2 regions of the Pseudomonas sp. AG1028 genome follow, and region 1 is predicted to be linked to the other one. Evidence: riboswitches for the same ligand, from Rfam matches in the RefSeq annotation. Region 1 holds a riboswitch; the other holds the start of a gene.
The links. A riboswitch is a leader RNA that binds a small molecule or an ion and turns the genes downstream of it on or off. The one in region 1 is predicted to bind cobalamin.

Region 1 (8,353 bases):
GAGGAATTGCTCACCCCTGCCGAGCGACAGCTTTTGCAGGGGCGCCGCGTGCTGGTCGTCGATGACTCTCAGGTGGCCATTCAGCAGACCCTGATGACCCTGCGCAAGCTGGATCTCGATTGCGAGGCCGTACGCAGCGCGGCCAGTGCCCTCGACGTGCTCAGGAGCGCCCGCGAGGAGGGGCGACCCGTCGAGGTACTGGTCTCGGATATCGAAATGCCGGAAATGGATGGCTATGCCCTGGTTCAGCAAATCCGTAAGGACAGCCAGCTGGCAGATACCTACGTGTTGCTGCATACCTCACTGGATAGCACCATGAACACCGAGAAGGCCCGCTCGGTAGGCGCCAACGACGTACTGACCAAATTCTCCAGTGTCGACCTCAGCCAGGCGCTGCTGCGCGCCTTTCAGCGCCTGAATGGCTGACGTTATTCGACGCGCTGCTCACCGGTGAACTGCAGGGTGATCTTGCAGCGCCGGCAGAAGTAGCGGCGCCCCTTGGACACCAGCGCGTGGCGCTGGGCGGAGAACGGAAACTCGCCTTGCGGGCACTGGCAACGGTAGATGAAGCGGCTGACCTGACGGCGCTTCACTTCATAGGTGTGGCAGCGGTGCGGCGGCAGTTCATAAACGCCGCGCATGATCAGCTGCCACTCCTCGCCGTGGGGCTGGATGCTCAGGCCGAACAATTGGTGGGCGATCAAGTGGGCCACTTCATGGGCGACGGTCTGGCGCAGGAAGTCTTCCTGATTCTCGCGATACAGCTGCGGGTTGAAGCGCAGCTTGTTTTCGGTGAGATGCGCCACGCCAGCTTTTTGCCCGCGTAGCTTGAAGCTCACCTGCGGGCGGGCGAAGCGCCGCTTGAAGAAGGTTTCCGCCTGCTGGTAGCAGGCTTCGACGCGGGTGTGGATCTGATCGGGCATGGCGGCTTCAGGGGCGGGTAACTGGCGTCGATTATGCCGCAGATCGCCGCCCGCTGCAGTGCCATGAGCCGAGCGGTAAGGCTCAGCGGTAGTAGCGCTGCAGCGTTTCCATGGCGCTGTTGATGCGCTGCAGGCGCTGCGTGCAACCGCCTCGGTCCGGGTGATGAAGGCTCACCAACTGCCGGTAGCGCTGGCGGATGACGCTCAGGTCGAGCTCGCCAGCCTGCTCGTCGAACTCCAGCGCCGCCAGCGCCTGTTGCCGATCTTCGGCGCCGTGCAGGCGCACCCAGAAGGCCCCGAGCATCTGCTCGACATCCTCGGCGCCGGTGTCGCGCAAATGGGTGAGGTCGAGGTAGTACTCGCGCAGCGGTTCAGGCTCGCTCAAGGCACTCTCCGCAGCCTGATAAGGCAGCAGGCGGATGCATAACGGGCTTATCTCCAATGACGCGCGGCCCGCGGCGTGTAGTTCGTCGCGCAGACGGTACAGCGTGTGGAAGAGCAGGAAGTGGCTGCGAAACAGCTCCAAGGTGTCACTGGGCAGGCGCTCGTCACGACCCTGCCAGCGGCTCAGGCGTAGCATCAGTTCGTACTCGGAGAGCCCCTCGGGCGCAGCCTCCAGCAAATCGAGCAGCCGGCTGCCGGGTAAGGTTTCCTGGTTCATCGGCTCTCCTTGGTCGATGAGAAGGTGCGTTGCTGGCCGGTTTCGCCGGCAGGCCGACGGTTAGCCGTTTTGTAGCTGGGGTGCGCGTCGTTTTCTGGGTAAAATGTGCGGCTTCAGTACTTATAGCGGATTCTTGCGCGCCATGGGCACCCTCTCGGTCAATCAGAACAAGCTGCAAAAACGCCTGCGTCGTCAGGCCGGCGAGGCCATCGCCGACTTCAACATGATCGAGGAGGGCGACAAGGTCATGGTCTGTCTGTCCGGTGGCAAGGACAGCTATACCATGCTCGACATCCTGCTTTACCTGCAGAAGGTCGCTCCGATCAACTTCGAGATCGTCGCCGTGAACATGGACCAGAAGCAGCCGGGCTTCCCCGAGCACGTGCTGCCGGCGTATCTGGAGTCCATCGGCGTGGCGTACCACATCGTCGAGAAGGACACGTACTCGGTGGTCAAGGAAAAGATTCCGGAAGGCAAGACCACCTGCTCGCTGTGCTCGCGCCTGCGCCGCGGCACGCTGTACACCTTTGCCGACGAGATCGGCGCGACCAAGATGGCCCTCGGTCACCACCGTGACGACATCCTCGAGACCTTCTTTCTGAACATGTTCTACGGCGGCACGCTCAAGGCCATGCCGCCCAAGCTGCGTGCCGACGATGGCCGCAACGTGGTGATTCGCCCGCTGGCCTACTGCAGCGAGGCCGATATCGAGGCCTACAGCACGCTCAAGGAGTTTCCGATCATCCCGTGCAACCTGTGCGGCTCCCAGGAAAACCTGCAGCGCCAGGTAGTCAAGGACATGCTGCAGGAGTGGGAGCGCAAGTCGCCGGGGCGTACCGAGATCATGTTCCGCGCCCTGCAGAACGTGGTGCCGTCGCAGCTGGCTGACCGCAACCTGTTTGATTTCACCAGCCTGAAGATCGACGAGCAGGCCACGCCGCGCTTTCTGAACGTGATGAACCTGTAATTTCGAGGGCTGACCCCAAGCGATGCACGATTATCGATGGCTGCATGAATACTGCGTGAACCGTTTCGGCTCGCTCGAGGCACTCGAGGCGCGCCTGCCGCAGCCCGTCTCCGACAAGAAGCTACGGGCGCTGGGTAATGATCGCTACCTGTCGATCATGAGCCTGCGCATATTCCGGGCTGGCCTCAAGCACAGCCTGGTCGATGCCAAGTGGCCGGCCTTCGAGGAAGTGTTCTTCGGCTTCGATCCGGAAAAGGTCGTGCTGATGGGCGGCGAGCGCCTGGAGCGGCTGATGCAGGATGCGCGGCTGATTCGCCACCTGGGCAAGCTCAAGAGCGTGCCGCGCAATGCGCAGTTCATCCTCGACATCGAACGTGGTGCGCTAAGCGGGCCTGCTGCTGCCGTGAAGGCCAGCACGCCGAAGCCAGGTTTCGCCTTTGGCGGGTTGATCGCCGATTGGCCGGTGACCGATATCGTCGGTCTCTGGCACTGGCTGGCCAAGCAGGGCAGCCAGTTGGGCGGGCTTTCCGCACCGCGTTTCCTGCGCATGGTCGGCAAGGATACTTTCATCCCCAGCGATGACATGGTCGCCGCCCTCAAGGCCCAGAAGATCATCGACAAGTCGCCCAATAGCCAGCGCGACCGGGCGGCGGTGCAGGCCGCCTTCAATCAGTGGCATGCAGAAAGCGGCAGGCCGATGTGTCAGCTGTCGGTGATGCTGGCGCACACGGTCAATCATTGATGGCGGCGCAATTGCAGCGCCTGGTGACGGCGTTCATCGACGCGCAGCGCATCCTGATCATCACCGGGGCGGGAATATCGGCCGATTCCGGCTTGCCGACCTACCGCGGCATCGGCGGCCTTTACAACGAACATACCGATGACGGTGTGCCGATCGAGGTGGCGATGTCCGGCGACATGCTGCGCCGCGATCCGGCGCTGTGCTGGAAGTACCTGGCGCAGCTTGGCAGTGCCTGCCTGGGCGCCCAGCCCAATGCCGCCCACCGGGCGATTGCCGAGCTGCAGACGCTCAAGCCGGGTTGCTGGGTGCTGACCCAGAACATCGACGGCTATCATCGCCTGGCCGGGAGCCCTGGGGATCGGCTGATCGAGATTCACGGTGAATTGGCGCCCCTGTATTGCCAGGTTTGCCGGGAAGCCGACGAGCGGTTGGGCGAGCATCTGCAGCAGCCCCTGCCGCCACGGTGCGTGGCTTGCGGCGGGGTGTTGCGGCCCCCCGTGGTGTTGTTTGGCGAGCGACTGCCGCCGCTGGCCGTGGAGCGTCTATATGGGCAATTGCGGGAGGGTTTCGACCTGGTGATCAGTGTCGGAACCAGCGCCAGCTTTCCTTATATAGCCGAGCCGTTGCGGCAGGCGCGCCGTTCGGGCAAGGTCACGGTCGAGGTTAATTTGTCGCACACGGAAGTCAGTGCACTGGTTGACTTCAGGCTGGAAGAACGGGCCTTAGATGTTTTTCCGGAACTACTGGGTCACATTGCTGATCATAAAATTTGCAAATGATCCCGTTCGCGGGCATAGTCGCGGCTGATCAATTTCCATGCCACGGTCGTGCCCATGCGCAAACGCTTCGCACCCCTCGTGCCTCTCGCACTCACAATGGTTCTCGCCGCCTGCGCTAACCATGCAACGCAATCTCAAATCGACACGCCTCAGGCCCAGGCTTCATTGCCTGCCAGACCAGTGGTAGTTGCGCCGGCCGTCGAACAAAATGACTCCGGCGAAGACGATGTCGTTGCCGATTTCTCCAATGGTGCGCCTTACGAGTTGCCGCAACTGGCGGACAGTGTTCTGGAAAAGGGCATATCCCTGATCGGCACACGTTACCGTTTCGGCGGCACGTCGGTGAAAACTGGTTTCGATTGCAGCGGTTTCATCGGCTACCTGTTCCGCGAGGAGCTGGGTATGGAGCTGCCGCGCTCGACTCGCGAGATGATCAAAATCGATGCGCCACTGGTCGACCGCAAGGCGCTCAAGCCGGGTGATCTGGTGTTCTTCAGTACCGCCGGGCGTGGCCGCGTCAGCCATGCTGGCATCTACCTGGGTGATGATCAGTTCATCCATTCCTCCAGCCGCCGTAGCGGTGGCGTGCGCATCGACAGCCTGGATGACGGCTACTGGAAGCGTACGTTCATCGAAGCCAAGCGCGTTCTGGCGCTGGCGCCGACCGAGAATCTGGCCTCCCAGCATTGATCGATCGTCGCCCGATCAGGTCGGTCGAGCAACAATTTGAATGTTTTCAAGCGAATGCAGTGCAAAGCTAAAGCTTGCACTGCAGTTGCGAACGCGGCAGAGTAGGGCGCATTCAGGCTCCAGGATCGTCCGTCCATGACTGCCACCATCCGCATCGCCTTCCTCCTGCTTGCAGCACTGCTCAGTGCCTGTTCCAGTCGAGCACCCGCACCCACCCCGCAACCCGTTGTCGTCATGCCTGCGCCTGGTGCCTACCAGGGGGGCGCGGACGATGTGCTGTTTCGCGCTCTGGGGCTTGTGGGCACTCCATACCGCTACGGCGGCAACACGCCTGATGGCGGTTTCGATTGCAGCGGCCTGATCGGCTATGTGTACCGCGATGCAGCAGGCATCAAGCTGCCACGCTCAACCCGCGAGCTGATCAGCATGCGTGCTCCGACCATCGGCCGCGATTCCCTGCGTAGTGGTGACCTGGTGTTCTTCGCTACCAACGGTGGCCGGCAGGTCAGCCATGCCGGTATCTACGTCGGTGAGGGCCGCTTCGTGCATGCGCCGTCCTCGGGCGGCACCGTACGCCTGGACAGTCTAGGCAACAGTTATTGGCAGCGTACCTATATCGAGGCCAAGCGCGTTTTTCCGGTGGAGCTCGCCAGTCATCCCTGAGGCGTCGTCGCCCAGAGCAGCGCGCTATGGCCGACTCTCCGATTGACGCTTATGCCGTCAGTCCTTACCCTTTGCGACCTGCTTCAGGTGTCCCTGGTCTCGGCCAGGGGTGAAACTGGGAAGTCGGTGCGCTGCCGCCAAACGAGCAATGCCGACGCTGCCCCCGCAACGGTAAACGAGCCCAACCATGCTTCTGGCCACTGTATCTTCGATGCGGGAAGGCGGCGTGGTTCGTCGTGTTCCCTGAACGCCGCACTCGTGAGCCCGGAGACCGGCCTGTCGCTTTTTCCTTAGGTTGCGCGGTGGGCGCGGCCGGTGCGCGGCCCCAGGGCCAGCCCCTGCCTGCTCCTGCGTGATCGTTTTTATCGTCGGGCACCGATACGTGCTCGAAGCGCGCGAGCTTGCTGGCGCCGAGGAGATCCCATGAGCGAATCGACCCCATCCCCCAGCCGCGAATCGGCCGAGCGCGACGCGCGCCACAACGCCCGCATGGCGCGCAAGAAAGCGCTGATGGACGAAAAGATCGCCCAGGCCCAGGAAGAATACGGCTTGCTGCTGGTGCACAGCGGTAACGGCAAGGGCAAGAGCAGTTCGGCTTTCGGCATGGTTGCCCGCGCGCTCGGCCATGGCCTGAAGGTGGGCGTGGTGCAGTTCATCAAGGGCGGCATGGCCACCGGCGAAGAACACTTCTTCCGGCGTTTTCCCGATGAAGTCAGCTACCACGTGATGGGCGAGGGCTACACCTGGGATACCCAGGATCGCCAGCGTGATATCGAGAAGGCACGCCTGGCCTGGGATGTTGCCAGGCAGCTGCTGAACGATCCGCAGATCGCCTTGGTGGTGCTGGACGAACTGAACATCGCCCTCAAGCACGGCTACCTGGACGTGGACGTGGTGCTGCGCGATATTGAATCGCGCCCGGAGCTGCAGCACGTCGTGGTGACCGGTCGGGGCGCACCGCCGGCCCTGCTCGAAGCGGCCGATACGGTGACCGAAATGACTCTGGTCAAACATGCCTTCAAGGCCGGTGTGAAGGCGCAGAAGGGCGTGGAATTTTGAGCACGATAGACGCGCTTTCCGCCGAGCCTGGGGCGCCACGGCAGTGCCCGGCCCTGGTGATCGCCGCGCCCGCCTCGGGTCAGGGCAAGACCACCGTCACCGCTGCCCTGGCGCGCCTGCACACCCGAGAAGGCAAGCGGGTGCGGGTGTTCAAGTGCGGGCCGGACTTTCTCGATCCGATGATTCTTTCCCGCGCCAGCGGCAACCCGGTCTATCAGCTGGACCTGTGGATGGTCGGCGAGGCCGAGAGCCGTCGTCTTTTATGGGAAGCGGCGGGCGAAGCCGATCTGATTCTGATCGAGGGCGTGATGGGACTGTTCGACGGCTCGCCGTCGGCGGCTGACCTGGCGCGCCGTTTCGGTGTGCCGGTGCTCGGGGTGATCGATGGCTCGGCCATGGCCCAGACCTTCGGCGCCCTGGCGGTCGGCCTTGCCAGCTATCAACCTGACCTGCCGTTCTCCGGCGTTCTCGGCAATCGCGTCAATCCGGGTCGCCATAACGACCTGATCCGTGACAGCCTGCCGGCTTCGATTCGCTGGTATGGCTCGCTGCCACGCAGTGCGGCCATCGAGCTGCCCAGCCGGCACCTCGGCCTGGTGCAGGCTGGCGAACTCGCTGACCTCGATACGCGCCTGGATACCGCGGCCGACGCCCTGGAGCAGACGGCGACGATCACGCTGCCGCCGCCCGTGACCTTCGCCGCGCCCTCGATCGAACCGCTGGCGCCGCTGCTCGCTGGCGTACGCATCGGGGTGGCCTTTGATGCTTCCTTCGCGTTCATCTACCAGGCCAACCTCGACCTGCTCGAGCAGATGGGCGCAACGCTGACGTTCTTCAGTCCGCTGACCGACAAGGCACTGCCTGACGTGGGCAGCCTCTACCTGCCGGGCGGTTACCCAGAGTTGCATCTGCAGGCGCTGGCCGCCAATCGGCCGATGATCGACGCGATCAAGGCGCATCAGCAGGCCGGCAAACCGCTGCTCGCCGAGTGCGGCGGCATGCTGTATCTGCTCGAGTCGCTGAGCGATGTCGCTGGTGAGCGCGCGGAACTGGCCGGTCTGCTGACTGGCACTGCGCAGATGCAGAAGCGCCTGGTCGCCCTGGCCCTGCAGAGCGTCGAACTGCCCGAGGGCGTGCTGCGCGGGCACAGTTACCATCACTCGCGCCTGGACTCTGCGCTGCAGCCGCTGGCCCGTGGGAGCTGCCCGAACGACAAGCCGGTCAGCGAGGCGGTGTTCCGACTCGAGCGCCTGACCGCGTCCTACATCCATTTCTACCTGCCTTCCAATCCGCCAGCCGCCGCGGCGTTGTTTCGTCCATGACCGCGCACGCCTTCAGCGCCGAGGAGCGCGCCGCGGTCTACCGCGCCATTGCCGAGCGCCGCGACATGCGCCATTTCAGCGGCGGCGAGGTCGCGCCCGACTTGCTCGCCCGCCTGCTCGAAGCGGCGCACCAGGCGCCCAGCGTCGGCCTGATGCAGCCGTGGCGTTTCATCCGCATCACCCGGCCGGCGCTGCGAGAAGACATCTACCAGTTGGTCGAGCACGAACGCCAGCTGACTGCGGAGGCACTGGGCGAACGTTCGGACGAGTTCATGCGGCTGAAGGTCGAGGGCGTTCGCGATTGCGCCGAAGTGCTGGTTGCGGCCTTGATGGAAGGCCGCGAGGCCCATGTGTTCGGCCGGCGCACCTTGCCGGAAATGGACATGGCCTCGCTGTCCTGCGCGATCCAGAACCTGTGGCTGGCGGCCCGTGCCGAAGGCCTGGGCATGGGCTGGGTGTCGCTGTTCGACCCCGTCGCCCTGGCCGAGCTGCTGGGCATGCCGCCGGGCAGCAAGCCGGTCGCGGTGCTCTGCCTGGGGCCGGTACA
Region 2 (8,353 bases), on a different contig from region 1:
TTCAGGTGCGCTGCCAGTTGCTGCAAGCCTGGCTCATCGACCTTGTGCTCGCTGCTGGCCAGGGCTGTCAGCTCGGCAGTGCTCGAGCCATGTTCAGCCAGGGTGTCGTCGAGCAAGCTCAGCAGCTCTTCGAGCGAGCACTCGCGCCGGCAACCCAGGCCGGCGACGAGAACAGGCCGCTCACTCACTGTTGCTGGCGCCCACGGCCGTGGAACCAGGCGGCAGCCAGGCCCAGCGCCGCCCAGAACGCAGCGTTGGTCAGCAGTGAGGCGAGGATGAACTCATGTTCCAGCGCCTCGGGCGCCAGGCTTTCATGCACCTCGGGCTGCGGCGCGCCGAGCAGGTGGGGCAAGGCGAGAATCGCCACACCGAGAATGCGCAGCATCCAATTGCCGCCGAATGCCAGCAGCGCCAGGCCCGCCGCGGTCGACGCGGCCGCGCCGGTCCACCAGTACTGGCGCAGCACTAGTTCCGCTGCGGCAGTGCCCGGCAGCTCCGGCGGCAAGCCGCTGGCGGGCGCCAGGACGAAGGTGGCGAATCCGGCCAGGCCCCAGAGCAGGCCCTGCCAGGTTTTTTCCGGGGCGCGCAGGGTGAACAGGCCAGCGAGCATCAACGCGAAGCCGACGGCGACCACCAGATTGCTCAGGCCTGTGGATAACAACCGCTGCCAGCCGTCTTCGGGCGCCCAGGCTTCGCCGTCGTGGCTGTGGCCGCTCGCGCCATGGTCGTGGGCAGCGGTGGCGTCATGGCTGTGTTCGATGGCGGCAGGCTCCGCGACTTCGAAGCCTTCCGCCTGCAGGATCAGTGGGGTGACCCACAGGCTCTGCAGCACCGTCAGCACGATGGCGGCGAGCAGGCCGGCGAAGCCGGCGGTCTGGGCGATACGCTTGATCATCAGCAAGCCCTCAGTGGCACGGAAACGCGGCGCTGTGCCGGGTGTCGTGGGCGGCGTTGTGCAGGGCTTCGACGTGGGAGAAGCCGGCGAAGAAAATCAGCACTGCGCCCAGCACGCAGCTGCCAAAAGCAAGCAGGATGCGCTGTGACAGGGGCAATGTGGAAACGCTGGAGGTGGAAATGACGCTGCTGGACATGATCGTAGACCTCAGGGGTAGACGGCACAGCAGGACACGGCGAGACAGCCCGCACAGGCAGGCAGCGATCGGCGCGTGCCCGCCCACCGCGGGTTGCCAAACAGACGATCCAGGCCGGTCTCCGGGCTTGCGATGATCACCTTGCGGCGATGGGGATCGGCCTTCCCATGCATACGCACAGTGGCCAAAACGATCCTGGCATTCGCTTACCGTTGCGGGGGCAGCGCCGGACTCGAACCGGCTTCCCGTTTCACCTCACGCACGGCGGCGTGAGACACCTGAAACAACCAGCCAAGAACACCACGAAGCAATCAGGGCGTCAATATGCTGCAGGTCGCGCCGCGATTGACCGTGTCGCGGGGGCTGCGTAGCCTTGCATTCTTCGAGGTGCTGCTTGTCATCAAGCAGCTAAGAGGGAACACGGATCGCCGTGGCTGCCCCCGCAACTGTAAGCAGCGAGTGCGTCGCCAATCGCCACTGGGCAACCGGGAAGGCCGGCCGCGCGCCATGACCTGCCAGCCAGGAGACCTGCCTCGATAACGCTTTCGACAACCGGGCGGGGTGATCCGGTGATGCTCGGCATGGGTTCGCCCGTGCCTGCCATCCTATCGCCCGCTCGCCGTTTCTGCAGACTGCCAGGGGCTTCCATGAAAACGCTCGCCAAACTTCCCGTCACCATCGTCACCGGCTTTCTCGGTGCCGGTAAGACCACCTTGCTGCGCCACATGCTGGAAAACGCCGAGGGCCGGCGCATCGCGGTGATCGTCAACGAATTCGGCGAGCTGGGTATCGATGGCGAAATCCTCAAGCAGTGCTCCATCGGCTGCACCGAGGAAGAAGCCAATGGCCGGGTGTTCGAGCTGGCCAACGGCTGCCTGTGCTGCACCGTGCAGGAAGAGTTCTTCCCGGTGATGCGCGAGTTGGTGGAGCGTCGCGGCGACCTCGACCATATCCTCATCGAAACCAGCGGCCTGGCCCTGCCCAAGCCACTGGTGCAGGCCTTCAACTGGCCGGAAATCCGCAACGCCTGCACCGTCGATGCGGTGATCACCGTGGTAGACAGCCCGGCGGTGGCTGCCGGCACCTTCGCCGCCTTCCCCGATCAGGTCGATGCCCAGCGCAAGCTCGACCCCAACCTCGACCACGAGTCGCCGCTGCATGAGCTGTTCGCCGACCAACTGGCCAGCGCCGACCTGGTGATTCTCAACAAGGCCGACCTGCTCGATGCCGGCGCGCTGGCTGCCGTGCGCGCCGAAGTGGCCGAGGAACTGCCGTCGGCGGTCAAGGTGGTCGAGGCTCATGGCGGCTCGCTGCCGCTCAATGTGCTGCTGGGCCTGAACAGCGAGACCGAGTTGCACATCGAGGGCCGCCGCACCCACCACGACGATGAAGACGACGATCACGATCATGATGAATTCGACTCGTTCCACGTGGAACTACCGGAAGCGGAAGAGGCGCGCCTGCTCGCTGCGCTGAAGGATGTGGTCGGCAAACACGGCATTCTGCGCGTGAAAGGCTTCGTCGCGGTGCCGAACAAACCCATGCGCCTGCTGCTGCAAGGCGTTGGCCAGCGCTTCGACAAGCACTTCGACCGCGCCTGGAAAACAGACGAAGCCCGAGTGACCCGCCTCATCGTGATCGGCCAGGAGTTGGATCACACCGCCATCGCCGCCGAGCTGAAAGCGGCGCTGGCGTAACCGGCGCCCATCATGCACCTGCTGCGTACTCAGCCCGGCCAATCGCTGCCGGCCGACAGCATCGCCGACCTCGGCCAGACACCCGCCGAACTGGTGGTGCTGTGCACCGGCGATTCGCACCTGTCGCTGTTGGCCGAAGTCGCCCGCCATCTGCCCGAGGATTACCCCAGCCTGCGCCTGGCCAGCCCGGCGCAGCTGAGCAACAACGCCTCGGTGGATTTCTACGTCGAGCAGGTGCTCAGGCACGCCAAGGTGATCATGATTTCCGTGCACGGCGGCGTCAGCTACTGGCGCTACGGCATCGAGCGGCTGTTGGAGTTGGCGGGGCAGGGCAAGACGCTGATTCTTGTTCCGGGTTGTGACAACCCCGACCCCGAGCTCACGGCGCTGGGCAACGTGACCACCGAAGATGCCGAGCGGCTCTGGCAGTACCTGCGCCAGGGCGGTGTGGATAACGCCCGGCAGTTCTTCAACTGCATTGCCGACCGTTACCTGGGCCGTGACTATGGCTGGCAGACGCCGCAACCGCTGCCGCGGGTCGGCCTCTATCACCCGCGTATCGGCAATGCCTCGCTGCAGGACTGGCGCGGCGACTGGAAAGCGGATGCACCGGTTGCCGCCTTGCTGTTCTATCGCACCCATGTGCAGGCGGCCAACACGGCCTTCGTCGACACCTTCTGCCAGCGGCTGCAGGCCCAGGGCCTCAACCCTTTACCCATCGCCGTGGCCAGCCTCAAGGAGGCGGCCTGCCTGGCGCAGGTGGAGGATTGGCTCGATGAAGCGGGCGCCAGTGTGATTCTCAACACCACCGGTTTCGCCCAGTCCAACCCGGAGTCGCCCCAGGCGCGTCCGTTCCGCCGCGACGTGCCGGTGCTGCAGGCGCTTTGCGCCCTGGACAGCGAAGAACAGTGGCAAGGCAACGCCCAGGGCCTCGGCCCTCGCGACTTGGCCATGCATATCGCGCTGCCGGAGCTGGATGGCCGGCTGATCACCCGGCCCATCAGCTTCAAGGGCCTGGCCTTTCGCAGCGAGCGCAGCCAGAGCGACGTGGTCTGTTACCGCGCGCACCTGCCCGGGATGGATTTCGTCGCTGAACTGGCGCGTCGTCAGGCCGACCTGCAGCGCCTGCCGGCTGTGGATAAGCGCGTTGCTCTGGTACTCGCCAACTACCCGACCCGCGATGGCCGCATCGGCAACGGGGTCGGCCTGGATACGCCAGCCGCGGCGCTGAATATCCTGTGCGCCCTGCAAGCCCAGGGCTATCCGGTCGAGGGCCTGCCGGACAGCGGCACCGCGCTGATCCACCAACTGCTCGGCGGCGTGACCAACGACCTCGACAATCTCGACCTGCGGCCCTGCGCCCAGAGCCTGGCACTGGACGACTACCAGCGCTGCTTCGCGGCACTGCCCGAGGTCAATCGCCAGGCGGTGCTGGAGCGCTGGGGCTCGCCGGAAAGCGACCCGATGTTCCGCGAGGGTCGGCTGATGATCGCCGGCCTGCGCTTCGGCCTGACCTTCGTCGGCATCCAGCCGGCACGGGGTTATCAGGTCGATGCCGCGGCGGTCTACCACGACCCGGACCTGGTGCCGCCCCACGGTTACCTGGCCTTCTATTTCTGGATGCGCCACGTATACGGGGCCAATGCGGTGATCCACGTCGGCAAGCACGGCAACCTGGAGTGGCTGCCGGGCAAGAGCGTCGGGCTTTCCGAAAGCTGCTGGCCGACGGCGATTCTCGGCGCGCTGCCGAACATCTACCCGTTCATCGTCAACGACCCCGGCGAAGGTGCCCAGGCCAAGCGCCGCACCCAGGCGGTGATCATCGACCACCTGATGCCGCCGCTGACCCGCGCCGAAAGCTACGGCCCGCTGCGCGATCTGGAGCGCCTGGCCGACGAATATTACGACGCCAGCCAGCTCGACCTGCGCCGCGCCAGCGAGCTGCGTGGCGAGATCCTGCAGAAGGTGCGCGAGGCCAGCCTGGATCGCGAACTGGGCCTGCAGCTGAACGATGACCCCGCCAGCTGGCTGCCGCAGCTCGATGCCTACCTGTGCGACCTCAAGGAATCACAGATCCGCGATGGCCTTCACGTGTTCGGCGAGTCGCCGGCCGGGCAGTTGCGCCGCGACACGCTGCTGGCGCTGCTGCGCATTCCGCGTGGCGACGGGCAGGGCGGCAATGCCAGCCTGCTACGCGCCCTGGCTCATGACCTAGCACTCGATTTCGATCCGCTCGATTGCGATATGGCGGCGCCCTGGGCCGGCCCACGGCCGGAAGTGCTGGTGAGCCTGGGCGACGAGCCCTGGCGCACGGTGGGCGATACCCGCGAGCGCCTTGAGCTGCTCGGGTTGCGGTTGATCGAAGGGGCCGGGTCGGTCGGCCCGCTCAGCGAACTCGTGCTGCACGGTCTGCACGGCCATATCGCTCCGCTGCTGGACGCCTGTGGTGACGCCGAGATGCATGGCCTGCTCAGCGCGCTCGAAGGCCGTTTCGTGCCGTCCGGCCCCAGTGGCGCGCCAAGCCGGGGGCGGCTCGACGTGTTGCCGACCGGGCGCAACTTCTACTCCGTGGACGTGCGCAACCTGCCCACGCCCACCGCCTGGCGCCTCGGTGTGCAGGCCGCTGATCGCCTGCTCGAACGCCACCTGCAGGACGAAGGCGACCACCTGCGCCAGCTCGGCCTGTCGGTGTGGGGCACCGCGACCATGCGCACCGGCGGCGACGATATCGCCCAGGCCATGGCGCTGATGGGCGTGCGCCCGGTGTGGCAGGCCGGTAGCCAGCGGGTCGAGCGTTTCGAGGTGCTGCCGCTGGAGCAGCTCGGTCGCCCGCGGGTGGACGTGACCCTGCGGGTGTCCGGCTTCTTCCGCGATGCCTTCGCCAATCTGATCCGTCTGTTCGATGACGCCGTGCAGGCGGTTGCCGACCTCGACGAAGCACCGGACATGAACCCGTTGTCCACCCGGGTCTGGGAAGAAGCCCTGGCACTGCAGGACGGCGGGCTGGACGAACACCAGGCACGGCGCCAGGCTGGCTGGCGGATTTTCGGCTCCAAGCCGGGTGCCTATGGGGCCGGCGTGCAGAACGCCATCGAAGAGCGCCTGTGGGAAAGCCGTGCGGATCTTGCCGAGGTGTACCTGAACTGGGGCGGATATGCCTACGGCAAGGGCGTCGAGGGCGCACCGGCCCGCGAGCAGTTCGCCGAGCGCCTGGAGCGCATGCAGGCGGTGCTGCAAAACCAGGACAACCGCGAGCACGACATCCTCGATTCCAATGATTACTACCAGTTCCAGGGCGGCATGCTGGCGGCGGTGGAAACCTTGCGCGGTGGCAAGGCGGCCAGCTACTTCGGCGACAACAGCCAGCCCGACACGCCACGGATCCGCACCCTCAAGCAGGAACTGGCCCGCGTGGTACGCGCCCGTGCGGCCAACCCGAAGTGGATCGAGGGCATGAAACGCCATGGCTACAAGGGCGCCTTTGAACTGGCCGCGACCATCGACTACCTGTTCGCCTTCGACGCCACCAGCGAGCTGGTCGACGACCACCAGTACGCCCTGCTCACCGACGCCTACCTGATGGACAGAGACACCCGCGACTTCATCCAGCAGCACAACCCCGGCGCCCTGCAGGACATCATCGAACGCCTGCTCGAAGCCCAGCAGCGCGGCCTTTGGCAGGAGCCAGGCGAGTACCGCGAGGCCCTGGAAAACCTGCTGCTCGATAGCGAAGAAAGCTGACAACGCTCGTAGCCTGGCGTTGAGCGCAGCGATACCCAGGGCGATCTTCTGGGTGTCGCTGCGCTCAACCGATTTGGTTTGCAGTCTGTAGGATGGGTGAAAACCCATCAATTGCCGATGGGTTGCACCCATCCTACTGCCTGCAGTTAGCCCATTAGTTTGCCGGGTTGCCCTCAGCCTGACCCAGGTTTACCCTGGCCGCTCATTCCCCGCCGGAGTTTCGTCCAATGCGCCAGTAATGCCGTCGTGTACGCACGACCTGTGATCGTCCGCCGTGGCCCTGTGCCGCGCGTTTTCACGGCATTGCCTGGAGTCATTCATGACGAACTCGCCTGTTATCGCGCTCGAGCGTGTGTCCTTTCATTTCCCCGATGGCCAGCCATTGTTCGATGAGCTGAGCGAAACCTTCGATGCCCGCCACACCGGCCTGGTGGGGCGCAACGGTGCCGGCAAGAGCGTGCTCGGCCGGCTGCTAGCTGGCCTCTTGCAGCCAAGCGCCGGGCGCATCGTGCGGCCGGCTCGGGTTGCCTATCTACCCCAGGCTATCGACGTGGACGACACCACTCGCGTCGTCGACCTGATGGGCTTCGCGGCACCTTACGATGCGCTGTGTCGGGTGACCGACGGGCGCATGGGAGACAACAACATCGAGCTGCTCGAAGGCCGCTGGGACATCGCCGAGCGCTTGCATCTGGCGCTGCAGGACGACGGCTTGGCGCATCTCGCGCTGCATGGCCCGGCCGCCCAGCTCAGCGGTGGTGAGCGTACTCGGGTGGCACTTCTCGGCGCGTTTCTGGGCGATGCCGACCTGCTGGTTCTCGACGAACCCAGCAACCACCTGGATCGCGCCAGCCGGCTGCGCCTCTATCGGCGCCTGCAGCAGTGGCCGGGTGGGCTGGTGGTGATCAGCCATGATCGCGAACTGCTGGAGGGCATGCAGCGCATCGTCGAGCTGTCGCCTCTGGGGCTGCGCGCGTATGGCGGCAACTACGGTTTTTACCGCGAGGCGCGACAACGCGAGGAGCACGCCGCCCAGCAGGCACTGGCGCATGCTCGTAGCGAACGCAAACGCGGCGAGCGTGAACTGCAGGCTCAGCAGCAACGCCAGCAGCGTCGCACCGCCAGCGCAAGCCGAGATGCACGGCATGCCAACCAGGCGCAGATTCTGCTGGATCGGCAGAAGGGCCGCAGCGAGGCCAGCGCCGGCCGGTTGCAGCAGCGCCTGCAAGCGGCCAGCCGCGACCTCGACAGTGCCGTGCGCGATGCGGCGCAGCGGGTGCACGAAGGCCAGGCCATCCAGCTGCACGGCAAGGCTGGCGGCCTGGCCGAAGGCAAGCGGGTGCTCAGCCTGCGGGGCGTGCGGGCGCCCTACTCGGGGGCCGTCTTGCCGGACATCGAGATGTTCGGCCCGCGCCGGTTGGCCATCAGCGGGCCCAACGGTTGTGGCAAGTCGAGCCTGCTGGCGATGCTTGCCGGGCGGCTGACCGCCGTTGCCGGCGAGTGTCGGGTCGAGGTGCCGCTGGCCTATCTGGATCAGCAGCTTTCCTGCCTGCCGGGCGATGAAACGGCGCTGGATCACCTGCGTCGCTGCAGCCCTGGGCTGCCCGAGGCGCTCGCCCGTACGCGACTGGTTCACCTGGGGCTCGATGCCCGGCGTACCGTGCTGCCGTGCCGCCAGCTCAGCGGCGGTGAGCGCCTCAAGCTGGCGCTTGCCGGGGTGATAGACGGGGAATCGGCAGCGCCCCTGCTGCTGCTCGACGAGCCCGACAACCACATTGACCTCGACTCGCTGCTGGCCGTCGAAACCCTGCTGCGCGACTACCG

Region 2: another riboswitch for cobalamin. It lies ahead of cobW (cobalamin biosynthesis protein CobW); the one in region 1 lies ahead of cobO (cob(I)yrinic acid a,c-diamide adenosyltransferase).

What each region holds. Positions count from the first base shown of each region.
Region 1 covers NZ_VIVP01000014.1:108,693-117,045, reverse strand. Annotated here, with positions in the region: gene FB481_RS21740 (chemotaxis protein CheV) at 1-426, shown strand, start outside; gene FB481_RS21735 (SprT family zinc-dependent metalloprotease) at 429-923, opposite strand; gene FB481_RS21730 (DNA-J related domain-containing protein) at 1,006-1,584, opposite strand; gene ttcA (tRNA 2-thiocytidine(32) synthetase TtcA) at 1,727-2,551, shown strand; gene FB481_RS21720 (DNA-3-methyladenine glycosylase I) at 2,574-3,293, shown strand; gene FB481_RS21715 (NAD-dependent deacylase) at 3,293-4,072, shown strand; gene FB481_RS21710 (C40 family peptidase) at 4,127-4,762, shown strand; gene FB481_RS21705 (C40 family peptidase) at 4,898-5,425, shown strand; cobalamin riboswitch at 5,494-5,720, shown strand; gene cobO (cob(I)yrinic acid a,c-diamide adenosyltransferase) at 5,849-6,484, shown strand; gene FB481_RS21695 (cobyrinate a,c-diamide synthase) at 6,490-7,806, shown strand; gene bluB (5,6-dimethylbenzimidazole synthase) at 7,803-8,353, shown strand, end outside.
Region 2 covers NZ_VIVP01000005.1:221,166-229,518, forward strand. Annotated here, with positions in the region: gene FB481_RS09920 (cobalamin biosynthesis protein) at 1-188, opposite strand, end outside; gene FB481_RS09925 (CbtA family protein) at 185-895, opposite strand; gene FB481_RS09930 (CbtB domain-containing protein) at 906-1,091, opposite strand; cobalamin riboswitch at 1,186-1,388, opposite strand; cobalamin riboswitch at 1,460-1,642, shown strand; gene cobW (cobalamin biosynthesis protein CobW) at 1,739-2,788, shown strand; gene cobN (cobaltochelatase subunit CobN) at 2,801-6,529, shown strand; gene FB481_RS09945 (ATP-binding cassette domain-containing protein) at 6,849-8,353, shown strand, end outside.